Linked DNA regions of Arthrobacter globiformis. Each later gene encodes a partner of the first gene's protein in a complex. Links are inferred from orthologs where the notes say so. Each region holds a gene or a part of one and is shown in the gene's direction. Other genes may lie near its edges.

Evidence for each region.
Region 2: QF036_RS14315 (region 1) and rplI share a complex: the UniProt entries of both Bacillus subtilis proteins name them as parts of the 50S ribosomal subunit. The link is inferred for Arthrobacter globiformis from one-to-one orthologs.
Region 3: QF036_RS14315 (region 1) and rplM share a complex: the UniProt entries of both Bacillus subtilis proteins name them as parts of the 50S ribosomal subunit. The link is inferred for Arthrobacter globiformis from one-to-one orthologs.

The regions. Positions count from the first base shown.
Region 1 is NZ_JAUSYZ010000001.1:3,164,632-3,170,615, forward strand. Bases 1,429-4,395 are described here. They hold QF036_RS14315 (type B 50S ribosomal protein L31), read left to right. Parts: upstream 1,429-2,766; coding sequence 2,767-3,024; downstream 3,025-4,395. Other genes in these bases: QF036_RS14305 (sulfite exporter TauE/SafE family protein), read left to right, coding at 1,429-1,770; QF036_RS14310 (TrmH family RNA methyltransferase), read left to right, coding at 1,790-2,599; QF036_RS14320 (lipoate--protein ligase family protein), read left to right, coding at 3,107-4,201; pepN (aminopeptidase N), read right to left, coding at 4,253-4,395. Also shown: QF036_RS14295 (ArsR/SmtB family transcription factor), read right to left, coding at 1-89; QF036_RS14300 (ABC transporter ATP-binding protein), read left to right, coding at 181-966; more of QF036_RS14305, read left to right, coding at 985-1,428; more of pepN, read right to left, coding at 4,396-5,984. UniProt on the Bacillus subtilis protein: While neither of the L31 paralogs is essential, this protein does not seem to function as the main L31 protein.
Region 2 is NZ_JAUSYZ010000001.1:189,568-193,981, reverse strand. The notes cover bases 1-2,906. They hold rplI (50S ribosomal protein L9), read left to right. Parts: upstream 1-1,180; coding sequence 1,181-1,633; downstream 1,634-2,906. Other genes in these bases: QF036_RS00935 (TFIIB-type zinc ribbon-containing protein), read left to right, coding at 2,734-2,906; QF036_RS00940 (FMN reductase), read left to right, coding at 2,071-2,706; QF036_RS00945 (DUF1801 domain-containing protein), read right to left, coding at 1,754-1,987; rpsR (30S ribosomal protein S18), read left to right, coding at 923-1,162; QF036_RS00960 (single-stranded DNA-binding protein), read left to right, coding at 211-792. Outside these bases: more of QF036_RS00935, read left to right, coding at 2,907-3,081; QF036_RS00930 (hypothetical protein), read right to left, coding at 3,121-3,687; QF036_RS00925 (hypothetical protein), read right to left, coding at 3,690-4,100. UniProt on the Bacillus subtilis protein: Binds to the 23S rRNA.
Region 3 is NZ_JAUSYZ010000001.1:4,100,063-4,104,430, reverse strand. What follows is about bases 1-2,860. They hold rplM (50S ribosomal protein L13), read left to right. Parts: upstream 1-1,138; coding sequence 1,139-1,582; downstream 1,583-2,860. Other genes in these bases: glmM (phosphoglucosamine mutase), read left to right, coding at 2,348-2,860; rpsI (30S ribosomal protein S9), read left to right, coding at 1,619-2,125; QF036_RS18670 (prepilin peptidase), read right to left, coding at 169-834. Outside these bases: more of glmM, read left to right, coding at 2,861-3,706; large conductance mechanosensitive channel protein MscL, read right to left, coding at 3,837-4,250; QF036_RS18645 (M15 family metallopeptidase), read right to left, coding at 4,336-4,368. UniProt on the Bacillus subtilis protein: This protein is one of the early assembly proteins of the 50S ribosomal subunit, although it is not seen to bind rRNA by itself. It is important during the early stages of 50S assembly.

The DNA.
Region 1 (5,984 bases):
GCGTCCGCCAGCATGGCGAAGATCTCAACTGCGAGCTCCACGTACTGGCTGTCGACGTCGAGCCTGCAAACCTGCTTATCTGCGTTCATACGCATATATTGTCATAAGAGCGGACGGTCCGACGACGGCGGGCGCTACCGGTTATCAGTCGCACCGTGTTTTGTCCTAGTGTCTACTTCTATGAGTGATGTTCTTGAAATGGCCGCCGTCAGCGTTGTGCGCGGAGCCAAAACGCTCCTGAGCAAGGTGGACTGGCAGGTCAGGGAAGGCGAGCGGTGGGTCATCCTTGGACCCAACGGCGCCGGCAAGACCACTCTGCTGCAGATTGCCGCTGCGCGGCTCCATCCCACCAGTGGTGTCGCCGGCATCCTGGACGAAAGCCTCGGAAAGGTTGACGTCTTCGAACTGCGGCCGCGGATCGGCCTCTCCTCGGCCGCCCTGGCCAACCAGATCCCCGAATACGAGAAGGTGCTCAACGTCGTGGTCACCGCGGCCTACGGCGTGACCGGCCGCTGGCGCGAGGGCTACGAAAAGGATGACGAGCGCCGCGCCTTTGCCCTCCTGAACGACTGGGGCATGGGCCCGCTCCTGAACCGCAGGTTCTCCACGCTCTCCGAGGGTGAACGCAAGCGCGTTCAGATCGCCCGGGCCCTCATGACCGACCCCGAACTGCTGCTGCTGGACGAACCCGCCGCCGGTCTCGACCTGGGCGGCCGCGAGGACCTGGTGCACCGCCTTAGCCAGCTGGCCATGGACGAGGATGCCCCCGCGATCGTGCTGGTCACCCACCACCTTGAGGAAGTCCCGCCGGGCTTCACTCACGCCATGCTCATGCGCGACGGCGGAGTGGTGGCTGCCGGGCCGGTCGAAGGGGTCCTCACGTCGGGCAACCTGAGCGAGACCTTTGGCCTGCCCCTGGACGTCTCGGTCAACGCCGGCCGTTACACGGCAACCGCCCGCCGCTAGCGGAGCGGCCCGCGCAACGTGGAGTTTTTCAGCGGCATCCTTGTGTTCTTCGCCGGCCTCTGGGCGGGCACCATCAACAGCGTCGTCGGGTCCGGAACGCTTGTCACCTTCCCGGTGCTGATCGCCCTGGGCATCGCACCGGTAACGGCCTCCATGAGCAATGCCATGGGCCTCGTAGCCGGCGGCGCCGCGGGGGCGTGGGGTTACCGCCGCGAGCTGAAAGGCCGCGGCCGGCAGCTCCTGCGGCTGCTCCCGGCGTCCCTGCTGGGCGGCATCACCGGGGCCTGGCTCCTGCTCCACCTGCCGGAGAAGGTCTTCCACTACGCGGCGCCGGTCCTCATTGTCCTGGCCCTGCTGATGGTGGTGTTCCAGCCCCGGCTGCAGCGCTGGGTTCGAAACCGTGAGGAAAACCCCGAGCACGCCCTGCGGGACAAGCACCACGGCGTCTTGCTCGTGGTCCTCGTCTTCCTCGCCGGAGTCTACGGCGGCTACTTCGTGGCGGCACAGGGAATCCTGCTGGTGGGCATCCTCGGCGTGTTCATGACGGGCACCATCCAGAACGCCAACGCCATGAAAAACGTCCTGGTACTGGGCGTGAACCTGATCGCGGCCGCCTCCTATCTGCTGTTTGCCTTCGACCGGATCAATTGGGCAGTGGTGGCCATCATCGCCGTCAGCTCCCTCATCGGCGGCCTCGTCGGCGCCAAGGTGGGCCGCAGGCTGTCCCCGCCCGTACTGCGCGGCGTGATCTTTGCCCTCGGCCTGGTGGCGCTCGGGTTCCTGGTCGCGAACCTGCTCAAGTGACTACGGAAATGACTGGACCGTGACTTTCCACTATCTCGAGTCTGCCGCGGACCCGCGCGTCGCCGACTACACCCAGCTGACGGACGTGCACCTCCGGAAACTCCGAGAACCCGCCGAGGGCATGTACATCGCCGAATCCTCCCGCGTCCTGCGGCGCGCCCTCGCTGCCGGACACCGGCCACGGTCGTTTTTCCTCGCCGAGAAATGGGTTGCGGACCTCGCGGACATCTTCGAGCAGTACCCTGACGTTCCCGCGTACATCGGCAGCGCAGGCCTCCTGGAGGAAATCACCGGGTTCCACCTGCACCGCGGAGCGATGGCGGCCATGCACCGCCCCGCCCCGGTTCCGCTGCCGGAACTGCTGGCCGGGGCCAGGCGCGTGGCGGTCCTCGAGGACATCGTGGACCACACCAACGTGGGTGCCATCTTCCGGTCGGCAGCAGCACTGGACGTCGACGCCGTCCTGGTCTCGCCCCGCTGCGGCGACCCGCTGTACCGCCGCAGCGTCCGCGTCAGCATGGGCACCGTCTTCCAGGTGCCGTGGGCCAGGCTGGACAGCTGGCCGCAGGACCTGACCCTCCTCAAGGAGCAGGGGTTCACGGTGGCAGCCATGGAGCTCACCGACGACGCCGTGGACCTGGACGAGCTGGCGGCAAGAAACCCGGAGCGGCTCGCCCTGGTGCTGGGCACGGAAGGTGCCGGCATGAGCGCAGACACGCTTGCCGCCGTCGACCTCGCCGTCAAGATCCCGATGCGCGCTGGCGTGGACTCGCTCAACGTCGCGGCGGCGTCCGCCGTCGCTTTCTGGGAGCTGCGGCCGCGCGCCTGACCGCGCGGAGCGCCGGGTTCGTTAGATCCACCGCCATCGGCTATGATTGATAGCTGGTTCCCCTGTGTTTTTCGCTGGCCTTTCGGCTGGTCGAAGCACGGATGGAAGCCATCCCATTCATACCTGGCAACTGGCAAAATCCAGTTGCGTGAACAAAAGGTCCCATTATGAAGTCTGATATCCACCCGAAGTACGAAGCTGTTGTTTTCAACGACCTGGCCTCCGGCACGAAGTTCCTGACCCGCTCCACCGTGTCTTCCTCGAAGACCATCGAGTGGGAAGACGGCAACACCTACCCGGTCATCGACGTCGAAATCTCCTCCGAGTCCCACCCGTTCTACACGGGCAAGCAGCGCATCATGGACTCCGCTGGCCGCGTCGAGCGCTTCAACGCTCGCTTCAAGGGCTTCGGCGGCAAGAAGTAATTCACTTCTCCCCAAGGTTCTTTGGAAAGCCCGCACCGGCAACGGTGCGGGCTTTCCGCGTTTGTGGGGCAGGATGGAAGGCATGACTGCCACGCCAATATCTGCAAGGGGAGAGGCGGCCCCGGGGCTGCACGGCGAGTACAAGGTCCCGGGCGGCAAGCTCGTGGTGGTGGACCTGGACGTCGTGGACGGCGCTTTCGCGGACGTTTCCCTCAGCGGCGACTTCTTCCTCGAACCGGACGAGGCCCTCCTGGCCATCAACGCCGCCTTGGGAGGACTGCCGGTAAGTTCGACGGCGGCCGACATCGCCGCCGCCGTGGAGGCTTCCCTCCCGGAGGACGCGGTGCTGTTCGGGTTCTCAGCCGATGCCGTGGCCATCGCCGTCCGCAGGGCACTGGCGAAGGCCACCGCCTGGACGGACCACCACTGGAACATCATCGCGCCCAGTGTGCTGCCCACCCACCTCAATGTGGCGCTGGACGAGGTGCTCACCGAGGAGGTCGGCGCCGGCCGCCGCAACCCCACCATCCGCTTCTGGGACTGGGAGGAACCGTCAGTGGTGATCGGCAGCTTCCAGTCCTACCGCAATGAGGTACATCCCGACGGCGTGTCCCGGCACGGCATCACCGTGGTCCGGCGCATCAGCGGCGGGGGAGCGATGTTCATGGAGGCCGGCAACTGCATCACGTACTCGCTCTACCTGCCGCAGACCCTCGTGGACGGCATCAGCTTCGCCGACTCCTACGCGTTCCTCGACGCGTGGGTCATGGCCGCCCTGAAGAAGCTCGGCATCGACGCCTTCTACGTCCCGCTCAACGACATCGCCACCGGCCAGGGCAAGATCGGCGGGGCCGCCCAGAAGCGGCTGGCCAACGGCGGCATGCTCCACCACGTGACCATGAGCTACGACATCGACGCCGACAAGATGGTGGACGTCCTCCGGATCGGCAAGGAAAAGCTCTCGGACAAGGGAACCACCAGCGCCAAGAAACGCGTAGACCCGCTGCGCCGCCAGACAGGCCTGGCGCGCGCCGAGATCGTGGCGGCCATGATGGACGTGTTCGCCGAACGCTACGGGGCCACGCCGTCGGAGATCACGACGCAGGAGCTGGAGACCGCCCGTGAACGTGTCGAATCAAAGTTCGGCACGGACGCGTGGCTGCACCGGGTGCCCTAAGGAACCCATCGATTGCTCCCCAGCGGCCCTTTTGAGCCCTCATAAGGGCAGTTACGGAGCAACCGATGGGGTTGTCACCGAAAGCGCCTGCGCAGCGAGGGACCGGACCAGGTGGCTGCGCTGTTCGATGATGATCCGGCGCAGCGCACGCGGGGCGTCCGGGTGTTCTGCGAGCCAGCCGTCGGTGCGTGCCAGCACGGGATGGTCCTCGGGCTTCCCGGCCGGTCCCAGGTCCCGGACCCCGGGGAAGAGCCCCCGCACGATCCGGCTGGCGATTTCGATGCTCCGCTCCGCCCACACTTCTTCCAGGCAATCGAAGTAGGGTTCCACAAACGGGTCCAGCAGTTCTTCGGAGGCGGTGTTGAACCCCGCGATGGTCGCGCTGAGCAGCTGGTTGGACAGCCCCGTTCCGCGGACCGCTGCGTCCCAGGCCGCGGCCTTGACGGCCGCCTCGGGCCGGGCCGCCAGTGCCGTGGCATGGCCTGCCCGTCCGGAGGCAGTGGTGTCCCTGGCCAGCTCGGCGTCAAGCTCCTGCTCCGTGGCCAGGCCCTGTGCCGCCAGGGCGTGCCACAGGCTCCAGCGCAGCTCCGCGTCCACAGCCAGCCCGGGCACCCGCTCACTGCCGTCCAGCAGCCCGCGGAGCAGCGCCGCTTGGCTGCCTTCGGTCCGGCTGACCGTGGCGAGCGTCCTGGCCCAGGAAAGCTGCTGGTCGGAACCGGGCTCCGCCGCGTAGAGTTCCCGTGCCGCGCCTTCGGCAAAGGACTTCCGCAGGGCGTCCCGTTCCGTGGCCGGCACGTACTGTTCGAGGGCCATGGTGGCGTTGCCCTGGACGTTCAGCAGGACACCGATTCCGGACTCGGCGGCAGCAAACCGGAGAACGGCGTCCACGTACTGTGAAGCGGGCGTGATGCCGTCCCGGGCCGAATTCCACAGCGCGGACCAGCACAGGGCGCGGGCCATGGGGTCGCTGATCCGGTCCAGCGAGGCGCGGACGGTGGCCTCGGAAACGGGGTCCAGCCGGACCTTGGCGTAGCTGAGGTCCTCGTCATTGACCAGGAGCAGCGCCGGGCGGGCCTTCCCGGACAGGGCCGTGATTTGCTCGGCCCCGCCGGTCAGGTCGATCTCCACGGAATCCGTCCGGACCAGCATGCCGGCGGCGTCGAAGTTGTACAGCCCGATCCGCAGCCGGTGCGGGCGCGGCTCCTGACGGCCGGTGGCCGGGTCGGTAGCGTCCTGCAGCAGCGTGACCCGCTCGAGGATGCCGCCGGGAGTGACCGTGGCATCGGGGGTGACTGTGCCGTAAGGAGTTGCAGTGCCGTCCGCCGTTTCAGCCGTCTCCAGTTCGGCGCTCAGCGTTGAGATGCCGGACGTCTGGAGCCACTGCCTCGCCCAGGTGGTGAGGTCCCGGCCGGAGGAATCGGCCAGGGCGCCGAGCAGGTCCGCCAGCGTGGTGTTGCCGTACTCGTGCTCCCTAAAGTACTGCCGGGAGCCGGCAATGAAGGCGTCGAAGCCGACGTACGCCACGAGCTGCTTGAGGACGGAGGCGCCCTTCGCGTAGGTGATGCCGTCGAAGTTCTGCTTGGCCGCCTCGAGGTCCGGGATGTCGGCGACGATCGGGTGGGTGGTGGGCAGCTGGTCCTGGACGTAAGCCCACGCCTTGCGGTTGTTCGCGAAGTTGACCCAGGCGGTTTCCCAGCCCGTGGCGCGGTCCACGCCGAGGGTCCCCATGTAGTCCGCAAAGGATTCCTTCAACCACAGGTCATCCCACCACTGCATCGTCACG
Region 2 (4,414 bases), 3.0 Mb from region 1 along the record:
ACATCAAGAAGAAGTCCGAAGGTATCTACGCCGTGGTGAACTTCACCGCGACGCCGGCTACCGCCAAGGAACTTGACCGCCAGCTGGGTCTCAACGAGACCATCATGCGCACCAAGATCATCCGCCCCGAAGAGCAGAAGGTTGTTGCTGAGTAATTTCAGCTCACAATTTTCATTCTTTACACCGCAGGAACGAACAAGGAGGCAGTAGATGGCAGGCGAAACCACTATTACGGTCATCGGTAATCTCACCAATGACCCCGAACTGAGGTTCACACCGTCAGGTTCGGCAGTAGCGAACTTCACCATCGCGTCCACGCCTCGCACCTTCGACCGCCAGTCCAATGAGTGGAAGGACGGGGAGACCCTGTTCCTCCGCGCTTCAGTCTGGCGCGAGGCAGCAGAGAACGTTGCCGAGTCCCTCACCAAGGGCACCCGCGTGATTGTTTCCGGCCGCCTGAAGAGCCGTTCCTACGAAACAAAAGAAGGCGAGAAGCGCACCGTTATCGAGCTCGAAGTCGATGAAATCGGCCCGAGCCTGCGTTACGCCAATGCCAAAGTCAACCGCACCCAGCGCTCCGGCGGGCAGGGCGGTTTCGGCGGCGGCAACAGCGGCGGTTTCGGTGGCGGTGGATTCGGTGGCGGCCAGGGTGGAAACCAGGGCGGCAACACCGGAGGAAACTGGGGCGGCAACCAGCCCGCAGCAGCGCAGGATGACCCATGGGCCACGCCCGGAGTCAGCAATGCGGGCGGCGGCTGGGGCAACGGCCCGGATTCCGAACCTCCCTTCTAAACAACAAAACAAAGGCCCGGCGCGGCATCTGCCATGGCGTTCCATGCGGAGCGTTTTGTGCATGCCGCGATCGGACCACCACCATCCCGTGGATCACGATTCACGGGCTCCCTAGAATAGGAGCTCCACGATGGCTAAGGCTGAACTCCGTAAGCCCAAACCAAAGTCCAACCCCTTGAAGGCCGCTGACATCACTGTCATCGACTACAAGGACGTAGCATTGCTGCGCAAGTTCATCTCCGACCGCGGAAAGATCCGCGCCCGTCGCGTCACTGGCGTCACGGTGCAGGAGCAGCGCAAGATCGCCCAGGCAATCAAGAACGCCCGCGAAGTTGCTCTGCTGCCCTACTCCGGCGCTGGCCGGGGCTAAGGAAAGGGATTAACTAACATGGCAAAGCTCATTCTGACCCACGAAGTAACCGGTCTCGGTGCTGCTGGCGACGTTGTCGAGGTCAAGGACGGTTACGCACGTAACTTCCTGCTGCCCCGCGGTTTCGCTCTGACCTGGTCCAAGGGTGGCGAGAAGCAGGTTGAGTCCATCAAGGCTGCCCGCGTTGCCCGCGAGCACGCTTCCCTGGAAGACGCTCAGAAGCAGGCCGCTGCACTCTCCGCCAAGCCGGTCAAGCTCGTTGTCAAGGCTGGCGAGACCGGACGCCTGTTCGGCACCGTCAAGCAGGGCGACGTGGCCGACGCTGTTGAGGCCGCTGGCCTCGGCCGCATCGACAAGCGCAAGGTTGAACTGCCGGCACACATCAAGTCGGTTGGTTCCTACCAGGCCAACGTCCGTCTGCACGACGACGTTGCCGCTGTGATCGAACTCGACGTAGTCGCAGGCAAGTAGTAGATCCGGCATCTGCCGGTTTACTCCGCAGTCCTGAACTGCTGACGGCCCCCGCCGTCGGATTCCCCAGGGAAAGCCGACGGCGGGGGCTTCGTCGTTCCTGCGGCTCTCGTCCGGCTGCTATTGGCTGTGCAGTACTGTGGTCCCATAGCGGTAGCCGATGCTGGTCAGCTCGGCCAGAACGCCTTCGTCGACGTCGGCCAGCTTGTTGATGTAAAGGCAGCCGGCACCTGTCTTGTGCTTTCCCAGACACTTGAGGAGCGCAGCCGACTCCGGCGCATTCGTTAGCCCATACAGTGACAGGCTGGCTTTGCGGGGAGAAAACCCCACCGCTTCGGTGTCCCCTTCGTCCACGGGGCAGCGGAATAAACGCGAGCCCTCCCGGGTTGAGCGAGTAGATGCAAATGCATGTACAGAGCCAACCAGAGGAGACCGCCATGGAGACCCGCCGCATTACCGTTCTGTCCGCCGGCCTGGGAGTGCCGTCGTCGACCCGCCTGCTTGCCGACCAGCTGGCCGCCGCCGCCACGCGTGAGCTGACGGCCGCCGGCTACGAGGTGACCATGGACGTTGTGGAACTCCGTGAACTGGCCGTGGACATCGCCAACAACTTCGTCACGGGCTTTGCCCCGCCCCGGCTGGCAGAGGTGATCGCCGCCGTGGAGGCCTCCGACGGCATCATCGCGGTCTCACCGGTGTTCAGTGCCTCCTACAGCGGGCTGTTCAAGTCCTTCATTGACGTGCTCGATCCCAAGTCCCTGGACGGCAAGGCTGCCCTCCTGGGTGCCACCGGCGGAACGGACCGCCACCAGATGGTGCTCGACCACGCCATGCGCCCCCTGTTCAGCTACCTGCGCACGCGGACGGCCGCCACGGCCGTCTTCGCCGGCCCCCAGGACTGGGGAAGCACGGACGACGGCGGAACCCCCCTTTCGGTGCGGATCGAACGGGCGGCCACAGAGTTCAGCAGCCTCCTGGAAGGGGACCAACCGGGCCGCAAGCCGGCCCTGCTGGAGTCGCTGCCCTTTGAACAGCTGCTGGCCGGGATCTCGGCGGGGGGTAACGCGAACTAATCGCAGTACCCGCTCGTTGTGCCGGGCATGAAATGTCCCATTGATTCTTCAGACCTGGTAATGAGCGAACGCAGCGGCGTGGAAATCGACTACTGCCCGCAGTGCCGGGGTGTGTGGCTGGACCGCGGCGAACTGGACAAGGTCATCGACCGGGTCAACGCGGGGGCTCCGGCGGCACCTCCGGCGCCCGTTCTCCCTACTCCGGCCTCACCCGCGCCCGGCATGGTTCCTCCGCCGCTGTACCGCAACGTCGAACCGCGGCGTGACCAGCCGCGCTACGACGACCGCAGCTACGGCAAGGGATACGACCGCGACCATGACCGCCGCCGCCACAAGAAGAAGGAAGGCTGGCTGGGGGACCTGTTCGACTTCTAGGTGGCTGCGGCCACCCGGCCTCAGCTAGTCATCCAGCAGCTAGTCATCCAGCAGGGCGATGAATTCGCGGGCCTGCTTCATGGTGATGTCCGAGTGCCGGGTCAGCGCGGTGGCGGCTGCTTCGACGTTGCCGCTCTTGGCGAGCGTGCGGATGCGGCCGTAGATCTCGTCATTGAGCATGTTGCTGCTGACTTCCCGGGTGACATCGCCTTTGCTGGCAATGGCCCGGTACCTGTACGGGAACCGCTGCGGTGGCTCGTCGTCGTCTTCGGGTTCGCTGGGTTCCTGGGCCGGTGAGCGGAAAGGCTGCGGATGGGCTGCCAGCGCGGCCACCGCGTCCCGCGATGCGCGCAAGCCCTGTCCTGACACCTCGTAGTACAGCTTGATCGCCGCCATGGCCTGGCCCTGGGCAATGAGCGCATACAGGCGCCTGTGTTCGTCCTCGGACAGCTTTGCTGCGGCTTCCCTTGCGAGCTCCGCGGATTCCGCCGGCGGTTTGGCCGGCTCCGTGACCGTGCGCCGGCGGCGGCTGAACGCACGTGCCCCGAGGGCCACGGCGGCAGCCACGGCCACGAGGATCAGGAAGGGGATCAGGAGCGATTCCATGGTTACAGCCGATCTACATATTGCTTGGCGGTCAAAAGGTTTGAATGGGTGGCCTGGCGCAAAAGCCTGATGGCCTGGAGCTTCTGCCCGTTGCGCACCAATGTCTGCAGCTCCAGCGCCAGCTGCGGGTTCAGCATTGTCCCTGGCCCAAGTGCCGCAGGGTGCTGGTTCTGCTGCTGGATCTGCTGCTGCCGGTTCTGGCTGGGCAGGGCTGCCGCCTCTATGCGTGCCCGGGCCGCCATGGCCGCCTGAACCTGGGCTGCGTAGTGGGCCTGGGAACGCCGGGCCAGATCCAGCTGGTAGCGGTCCGCGTCGGACATGCCCCCATCCCGCGGCTTCAATGCCGTAGCGAGAGCCCAGAGGGCTGCGGCGAGGACAAGGGCAGGAACCAAGACTGTCAGAACGTCGCCCATACCTAGAGCTTAACGCCAGATCCGTGTTATCCACAGCATATGCCCGGCTGCGCATAATGCTGCCCTCCGGTGATCGCCCCCGATTGGAAGATTCGTCCAGAGGGCATGCATGTGTGGACGGCCCCGTCATATGCCGGTGATCCGCATCACAAAGTGGGAATGCAGGTGGCGAAAACGCCCTCCTGGGGCGAACTTACCGGCCGGTATCCCCAGCAGGCGGTTAAGGCTGTGGATGAAGGTTGGCGAAAAATTTAAATTTGTCCACAGGAGAATCTGGATGTTTCCGCAGCTCAGGCCGCATATATGCCGATAAG
Region 3 (4,368 bases), 940 kb from region 1 along the record:
CGCCGGCAACAATGCGTAGTTCTACCCGACTTTCCCCCCAAGGAAATAAGTATTCCCCCCAAGCAGGTACTCGGATTAGGAAAAATACAAGCACTGGTCTACTTGGACACCCAAGAATTCATCAAGGTTCTTGTAGGAAATTCAACGTTTCACCTGCAATGCCGATCTTTACGATGCCAATAAAACAGTGCCTAAGGCAGCAGCCAGCATCGACGGTCCAAATGCGACTTCCGAGCTCAAATTGGCGCGTTTTAGCCTAATCAAAACGACGGATAAAATCCCGCCCAGGACGAAGCCGAGTGCTCCGCCGTAGAACAGCTGGCTCCACCCCAAGTAGCCCAAGTAAAGGCCCACCGGGGCGGCAAGCTTGACGTCCCCCATGCCGATACCGTTTGGCGAAATCAGGGCCAAAATCAGGAAAGTGACGAACAAAGCGGCGGCCCCTGCCGCCGCGCGAAGCAGTTCGTCCCACTCTGCCGCGGCGGAGCTGCCCAGAAAGAGGAGCGCGAGACCGGCCACCAGCAGCGTTAGCACGAGGGGATTCGGCAGCAAATGGTGAGCCAGGTCAATGCGGGCCAGCTGCACGCCGAGGACAGCCAGCAGTAGAAAAGCCGGCAGTGACCACTCCATCCCCAACCTCAGCGCAAGGGCGCCGCACAGCAATCCGGTGAGTGCCGCCGTCGTAATTCTTGTCCGTGCACCCGGCAATCCACCCAGGCGAGGGAGGGTGCGGGCGATGAGGAATTCAGCAAGCGGGCTCAGTAGAATGCCAAGGAGTCCAATGGCCACGGCAAAGAGCGGCCCGGCACTGGCGGCGATACCTGCTGACGACACATGGACTCCTGGCTGGAAGGGCCCGGCACTGGCGCAGGACCCCAAGCCCCCGCCACCGGATACCCCATTTTGACCCGGGCCTCCGGTTGGCGCTATTCTTGGTAGTCGTTGTGCGTGTCCTTTCTCGATGATGCGTGCCCGCTTGGGGATCCAGTTGCAGGATCGCTACCCAACGGGCATTTTCGGGACTAGGGGATAACTGGTCCATAGAGCCCTCACCTCTGTTCCGGTCGCGCATAGATAGTAGGCGCACCCCGCGTGACGCCTAAAACAAGAACGCCAGAACAAGAACGAGGCAAACACCGTGCGTACGTACACCCCGAAGCCCGGCGATATCAACCGCCAGTGGCACGTCATTGACGCCACCGACGTTGTCCTGGGTCGTCTTGCCAGCCAGACCGCAACACTGCTGCGCGGAAAGCACAAGCCGACCTTTGCGTCCCACATGGACATGGGCGACTTCGTCATCATCATCAACGCTGAAAAGGTTGCCCTCACCGGCGCCAAGCTGGAGCAGAAGCGCGCATACCGCCACTCCGGTTACCCGGGCGGCCTGACCTCCGTCAACTACGCGGAACTGCTTGAGTCCAACCCGGTCCGCGCCGTTGAGAAGGCCATCAAGGGCATGCTCCCGAAGAACTCCCTCGCTGCCCAGCAGCTGAGCAAGCTGAAGGTCTACCGTGGCGCCGAGCACCCCCACGCAGCCCAGCAGCCCAAGACTTTCGAAATCACCCAGGTCGCCCAGTAGTCCTGGCCACCAACACTTTTATCTACAAGGAGAACCGTGGCTCAGAACGATGAACTGACCACCGAAGCCGTTGAGGCTGAGGAAAACCTGACCAGCTACACCTCGGAAAGCGGCGCTGCTGAAGCTGCCCCGAAGAAGGAGCGCCCGGCACTGACCGTTGCCGGCGCAGCTGTTGGCCGCCGCAAGGAAGCCGTTGCACGCGTTCGCGTTGTGCCGGGCTCCGGCAAGTGGACCATCAATGGCCGCGAGCTGGATAACTACTTCCCGAACAAGCTGCACCAGCAGGACGTCAACGAGCCCTTCAAGATCCTGGATCTCGAAGGCGCCTACGACGTCATCGCCCGCATCCACGGCGGTGGCCCCTCCGGCCAGGCCGGTGCACTGCGCCTCGGCATCGCACGTTCGCTGAACGAGATCGACGTCGAGAACAACCGCGCCACCCTGAAGAAGGCCGGCTACCTCACCCGTGACGCCCGCGTCATCGAGCGTAAGAAGGCCGGTCTCAAGAAGGCACGCAAGGCTCAGCAGTACTCCAAGCGCTAAATCCGCTTGCGAAGCGCCGTCAGGCGCTTTCAGAAGCCCGTTCCGCCATTGGCGGGGCGGGCTTCTGCCGTTAATTCCCGTCCGCCGTCGAGCAGCGATTGGGTAGCCTGCCGCGTGTGACGCGCTGCCATGAGGCTCTGAACAGGACAAACGCCGACGCGCGGTGCCGCGGCAGCTACCAGGGGCCGGGACGGGCAGCTGAATCGTCTAAACTTGACCCCGATGTCTACATTATTTGGAACAGACGGTGTCCGGGGCCTGGCGAATGGCCTGCTGACTGCCGAGCTCGCATTGCAGCTGGCCCAGGCCGCCGCCGTCGTGCTTGGCCATGAACGCACCAGCGAAGGTGCACGCCCGCGTGCCGTCGTGGCGAGGGATCCCCGCGCAAGCGGTGAGTTCATCGCGGCGGCCGTGGAAGCCGGGCTCTCCAGCTCCGGCATCGACGTCTACGACGCCGGCGTCCTGCCCACTCCCGCAGCCGCCTACCTCGTGGCAGACCTGAACGCCGACTTCGGCGTCATGATCTCCGCCTCGCACAACCCGGCTCCCGACAACGGGATCAAGTTCTTCGCCCGCGGCGGCCAGAAGCTCCCCGACGAGGTGGAAGACGCCATCGAGGCCCAAATGGGCAAGGAAGCCTTCCGCCCGGTGGGCGGCGAGGTGGGCCGCATCCAGCGATTCTCCGACGCCGAGGACCGCTACATCGTCCACCTCCTGGGAACCCTCCCGCACAACCTCAACGGCCTAAAGGTGGTCCTCGACTGCGCGCACGGTGCCGCCAGCGGCTGTTCCCCCCAGGTCTTCAAGGACGCCGGCGCTGACGTCGTCGTCATTGGCGCCGAACCGGACGGCCTGAACATCAACGAAGGTGTGGGCTCCACGCACCTCGGCCCGCTCAAGGCGGCCGTGGTGGAGCACGGCGCCGACCTCGGCATCGCCCACGACGGCGACGCCGACCGCTGCCTGGCCGTGGACCACGAAGGCAACGAGGTGGACGGCGACCAGATCATGGCCATCCTCGCCGTCGCCCTGAAGAAGGCCGGCAAGCTTACGGACAACGTCCTTGTGGCCACCGTGATGAGCAACCTCGGCCTCAAGATCGCGCTCCGCGACGCGGGCATCGCCATCCGCGAGACGGGCGTGGGGGACCGCTACGTGCTGGAGCAAATGCGCGACGGCGGCTACAACCTGGGTGGCGAACAATCCGGCCACGTGATCCTCGCCGACTACGCCACCACCGGCGACGGCGTGCTGACTGGCCTGCAGCTGGCGGCACAGGTGGCCCTGACGGGCCGTCCGCTCAAAGAGCTCGCCACGATCATGACCAAGCTCCCCCAGGTCCTCATCAACGTGAAGGACGTGGACCGGAGCCGCGTCAGCGGTGACGGGACGCTGGCTGCAGCCGTCAGGGCCGCCGAAGCCGAACTGGGCGACACCGGCCGAGTGCTCCTGCGCCCCTCCGGCACTGAGCCCGTTGTGCGCGTCATGGTGGAGGCCGGCGACCAGCAGACCGCCCAGGTCATTGCCGAACGCCTCGCCCAGGTTGTGAAGACCCAGCTGGCACTGCAACTCGTCGACTGAGTTTCGCACTGACTGCAAAGCAGCCCGCCTCCCTGACGGAGGCGGGCTGCTTTTTTCGTTGCCTTGGGGCGCGCGTAGTTGCCTTGGTGGCCGTTCGCTGGCCTGTGGGGCCAGGCTGGTGCGGCTGGCGCTATTTGGCCGCCTGGTTCTGGGTCTGGTTCTGGCGCTGCAGGGCGTCGCGGATTTCCTTCAGCAGGGCTATCTGCGGATCCTCGGCCGCTTCCTTCTTGGTGTCCTGCCCGATGCCCAGCTTGCGGTTGCGGTGCTCGATCAGCCGGTTCATCGGGGCGACGATGACGAAGTAGAGTGCGGAGGCAACCAGCAGGAAGTTGACCATGGCGGTAAGCAGCACGCCGAACCGGACGTCGCCGAACGCCAGGAAATCATCAAAGTTCGGCTCTCCGACCAGCAACGAGATCAGCGGCATCAGGACACTCTTGACCAGCGCATCCACCACGGCGCTGAACGCTGATCCGATGACCACCGCCACGGCCAGGTCAATGACGTTTCCCTTGAGAATGAACTTTTTGAATCCACTAAGCATGCCAACCAAACTACCGCACCCTGTTTACGGGACGGTTTACGGGACGTTGACCGTCCCACGGTGGGCAGGCAACAGCGCACCAGCGTCAGCGGTAGCCGGGAGCGGCCGGCAGGCCGAA